Regions from separate parts of the Staphylococcus durrellii genome, predicted to be linked through region 1. Evidence: predicted binding sites of a transcription regulator. Region 1 holds the regulator's gene; the other holds the start of a gene.
What was found. Region 1 encodes NrdR, which represses ribonucleotide reductase genes. Its sites were predicted from a motif close to AACACNATATATNGTGTT; they were not measured.
Positions count from the first base shown of each region.

Region 1 (2,489 bases):
TGGAATGGGTAGAATAGGAAGAATGGCTTTACGTATCGCACTTAAAAATGAAAATTTAAACGTAGTAGCAATTAATGCTAGTTATTCACCAGAAACTATAGCTCATTTAATTAAATATGATACTACTCATGGTACATATGATTTGAAAGTTGAACATAATGAAAATGGCATTAAAGTAGAAGATCATGAAATTAAATTAGTATCTGATAGAAATCCTGAAAATCTACCATGGGAATCACTAAATATTGATATAGTGATAGAAGCGACTGGTAAATTTAACCATGGAGATAAAGCGATTGGTCATATAAATTCAGGTGCTAAAAAAGTATTACTAACGGGGCCATCAAAAGGTGGCGACGTCCAAATGATAGTTAAAGGTGTTAATAATGAAAGTTTAGATATTAATAAGTATGACGTATTTAGTAATGCTTCTTGTACTACAAACTGTATTGGACCAGTTGCCAAAGTATTAAATGACAGCTTTGGTATTGTCAATGGATTAATGACTACTGTACATTCAATTACAAATGATCAAAATAATATTGATAATCCACACAAAGATTTAAGACGTGCACGTTCATGTAACGAGAGCATTATCCCGACTTCTACTGGTGCCGCGAAAGCATTAAAAGAAGTATTGCCGGAATTAGAAGGCAAATTACATGGTATGGCACTTAGAGTACCTACCAAAAATGTATCACTAGTAGATTTAGTCGTAGATTTAGAACAAAATGTAACAGCTGAAGAGGTAAATAATGCATTTAGAGAAAATGATTTAGAAGGTGTTTTAGCCACTCAAGATGCACCGTTAGTTTCTGTAGACTTTAATACTAATCCACATTCAGCAATAATAGATACTCAAAGCACAATGGTTATGGGTGATAATAAGGTGAAAGTAATTGCTTGGTATGATAATGAATGGGGTTATTCAAATCGTGTTGTTGAAGTAGCTGACCAAATAGGACAGTTATTAAATTCTGAAGCAGATGTACTAATTAGTTAATATGGCTTATATTACTAATTATAAAAAGGACTTAAAGATAATGATTATACATAACACGCTACTGCAATTGCAGTAGCGTGTTATGTGTTATGTTGAATTAATGATATTGTTCGCGTAAAATTGACTAGAATTTGGCTCAAGTTTGTAGATATACTTATTCTAATTCTATCTGGCATTACTACTTTATGAAATTATGATATACATTTTAAGTAGATAACTTGAAGTTGTATTAAATGATAGTATACAAATTTAAATTGGAAGGCACTTTAGCGCAATAACTATAAAAATATAAATTCATAAGTGAATATATCCTAAAGGTAGAAATATTTATGCCTAATTTTATTCGAAAAGAAAACATAATGATATACAGTTACCATTATCGACATTCTTTTGTCGTCTAGATATTTATAGTATAATTAATACGAATCAACTGAAGAGGGTGATAGCACAATGAAATGTCCAAAATGTAATTCAACGCATTCACGTGTCGTAGATTCACGCCACGCTGATGAAGTTAACGCGATTCGCCGTCGTAGAGAATGTGAAGTTTGTAATACTAGATTTACAACATTTGAACATATAGAGAAAAGACCACTTATCGTAGTGAAAAAGGATGGTACACGTGAACAATTTTTAAGTGAGAAGATTTTAAATGGTTTAGTTCGTTCATGTGAAAAGAGACCAGTTAGATATGAACAATTAGAAGAAATCACTAATAAAGTCGAATGGCGTCTTAGAGACGAAGGGCGTGCTGAAATCTCTTCTAGAGAAATTGGCGAGTATGTAATGAATTTATTAATGCATGTAGATCAGGTATCATACGTACGATTTGCATCAGTTTATAAAGAATTTAAAGATGTGGATCAACTATTACAATCAATGCAAGGCATTTTATCAGAAAATAAACGGAGTGATTCATAATGGGTTTGCAATCTTCTGACTTTGGATTGAGACCTCAAGATAACTTTAAGGTTATCCGCGATTTTTCCATAAACGAACAACATCTAGATATATTAAATAGACTTTTCACTCCTTTAATAGGTCCTAATGCTATGGGGCTTTATTACTATTTAGATCAATTTGTGATACAAGATTCTGAAATAGTAACAACACATTATGTGATAATGAGTGAATTAAAAATAAATTTAAATGAATTTAGAAAACAAATGGATTTATTAGAGGCAATAGGTTTAGTTAAAAGTTATGTGCGTCATGATAGTAACGATTCATCTTTTGTATACAAACTCATACAGCCACCATCGGCATACCAATTTTTTAGTGATCCAATGCTCTCAATATTTCTATTTAGTGAGGTGGATAAAGAACGTTATTATCAATTGAAAGCTTATTTTGAACAAAATAATCGTTTTAATGTAGAAAACTATCAAGAAATTACGCGTAAATACACTGACGTTTTCAAAGTACCTAATAAAAAATTAAATGATGATGTTACTAGTATTAAACGTGAGAAAGCATATGAAGGATT
Region 1 is NZ_JADIIO010000001.1:1,130,575-1,133,063, forward strand. It holds gene gap (type I glyceraldehyde-3-phosphate dehydrogenase) at 1-1,003, shown strand, start outside; gene nrdR (transcriptional regulator NrdR) at 1,454-1,924, shown strand; gene ISP02_RS05485 (replication initiation and membrane attachment family protein) at 1,924-2,489, shown strand, end outside.

Region 2 (2,489 bases), 820 kb from region 1:
GCCTATGGCAGAAATTAATATAGCAATGATACCTTTTACTTTTGGATTCACTGTATATCGCCTCGTTCATAATATTTTAACGTATTTATATTAGCATACATACTCTTAATATGTACACATGTCTTGCAAAAAATGGAAAAGTATATTAATATATTTATACGAACAAATGTTCCCTTTCGCAAAATTAATTTATTAAAATATTTAGTAATCTAATTATATAATAAAATATGAGAAGAAATTCGAAATGCGCAAACCGTTATGTACCAACGATTTACAAATATTTTGGAAAAATCAACTAATACCCCTTAGAATTTTAGAAAAAAATTTTTTTGGTATATTAACGTTGGAATGGTGCCATTTCTAGTGTTTAGCTTAAAATTTATAACTTCTTGAGCCTTTAAAAGTAATTGCGAGTTATGTATAATTAAACACATAATATAGTACTGGTTAAAAAACAATAATACTATATGTTGTGTTTTTCGACAGTACAATTAATTGTAAAAATACAAAAATACAAACTATTTATTATGAAAAATTAATGTAAACATGACAAATTAAGGTTTTCAATAGACCTTAATCGTTATATATATACGTTTTTTATTTTAGTACACTATATATTGTGTTTGCCATAATAATTTTGTGTTTAAAAACGTCAATTCAAAAATTTACATTTTGCTTTTAATGTGCAATGTTGATTTAGAAAGAAGGTGTACCGATGAAAGTCGTATTTTTTTCATTTTCAGGGAATGTCAGAAGATTTATCAACAAAGCAGAATTACCGAATACGATGGAAATTACACAAGCGAATTGTTCAGAACGCATTGATGAACCTTTCATTTTGGTCACTGGGACAATAGGGTTTGGCGAAGTACCTCAACCAGTACAAGCATTTTTAGATACAAATGGTGATTTATTAAAAGCAGTAGCCGCAAGCGGAAATCGTAATTGGGGCCAAAATTTTGCCAAGGCCGGACGTAGTGTTGCAGAACACTATCAAGTACCGTTATTAATAAAGTTTGAAGTACAAGGTACATCAAATGATGTAGAACAATTTAAGGATAAGGTGGGGCAATTTTATGAAGACTATAGACGAAAAGAAATACAATCATATTGAATTAAACAATGAAGTAACTAAACGGAAAGACAATGGCTTTTTTAATTTAGAGAAAGATCAAGAAGCCTTAGCCGTTTATTTAGAAGAAATACAGGATAAAACTATATACTTCGATACAGAAATTGAACGCCTTCATTATTTAGTTGATAATGATTTTTATTTTGATGTATTTGAAAAATATTCAGAAGCAGACTTAGAAGAAGTTTCAGAATATGCACGTAGCTTTGATTTCAAGTTTGCTAGTTATATGTCTGCTAGTAAATTTTTTAAAGACTATGCATTAAAGACAAATGATAAGCAACAATATTTGGAAGATTATAATCAACATGTAGCAATCGTGTCACTTTATTTAGCTAACGGTGACAAAAAGACAGCTAAACAATTTATATCTGCAATGATCGAACAACGTTATCAACCAGCAACACCTACATTTTTAAATGCTGGACGCGCACGTCGTGGTGAACTGGTTTCTTGTTTCTTACTTGAAGTGGATGACAGCTTGAACTCTATCAACTTCATCGATGCTACAGCTAAACAATTAAGTAAAATTGGCGGGGGTGTGGCGATTAACTTATCTAAGTTACGTGCACGTGGCGAAGCGATAAAAGGAATTAAAGGCGTAGCTAAAGGCGTTTTACCAGTTGCCAAATCATTAGAGGGTGGCTTTAGTTATGCTGACCAACTTGGTCAACGTCCAGGTGCTGGTGCAGTATACTTAAACATTTTCCACTATGATGTTGAAGAATTTTTAGATACTAAAAAAGTAAATGCTGATGAAGACTTACGTTTATCTACTATTTCAACTGGTTTAATTGTGCCAGCGAAATTCTTTGAATTAGCTAAAGAAGGTAAAGATTTCTGCATGTTTGCGCCACATACTATTTATAATGAATATGGTGTGACATTGGATGATATAGACTTAGATGCTTATTATGATGAACTTGTAGCAAACCCTAATGTAGACAAGAAGAAAAAAGATGCGCGTGAGATGTTAAATACTATTGCTCAAACACAATTGCAATCAGGATACCCGTATTTAATGTTCAAAGACAACGCTAATAAAGTACACGCTAACTCTAATATTGGCCAAATCAAAATGAGTAATTTATGTACTGAAATTTTCCAATTACAAGAAACTTCTATAATAAATGATTATGGTACAGAAGATGAAATTAAACGTGATATTTCATGTAATCTAGGATCATTAAATATTGTTAACGTTATGGAATCTGGTAAATTTAAAGATTCTGTACACACAGGTATGGATGCATTGACAGTAGTAAGTGACGAGGCAAATATCAAAAATGCGCCAGGAGTAAGAAAAGCCAACAGTGAATTACATTCTGTGGGTCTCGGTGTTATGAATTTACATGGC
Region 2 is NZ_JADIIO010000001.1:1,948,054-1,950,542, reverse strand. It holds gene ISP02_RS09385 (DMT family transporter) at 1-51, opposite strand, end outside; gene nrdI (class Ib ribonucleoside-diphosphate reductase assembly flavoprotein NrdI) at 716-1,114, shown strand; gene nrdE (class 1b ribonucleoside-diphosphate reductase subunit alpha) at 1,077-2,489, shown strand, end outside.
Region 2: a site for NrdR is predicted at 607-624, ahead of nrdI (class Ib ribonucleoside-diphosphate reductase assembly flavoprotein NrdI). Genes of this name have one in related genera too.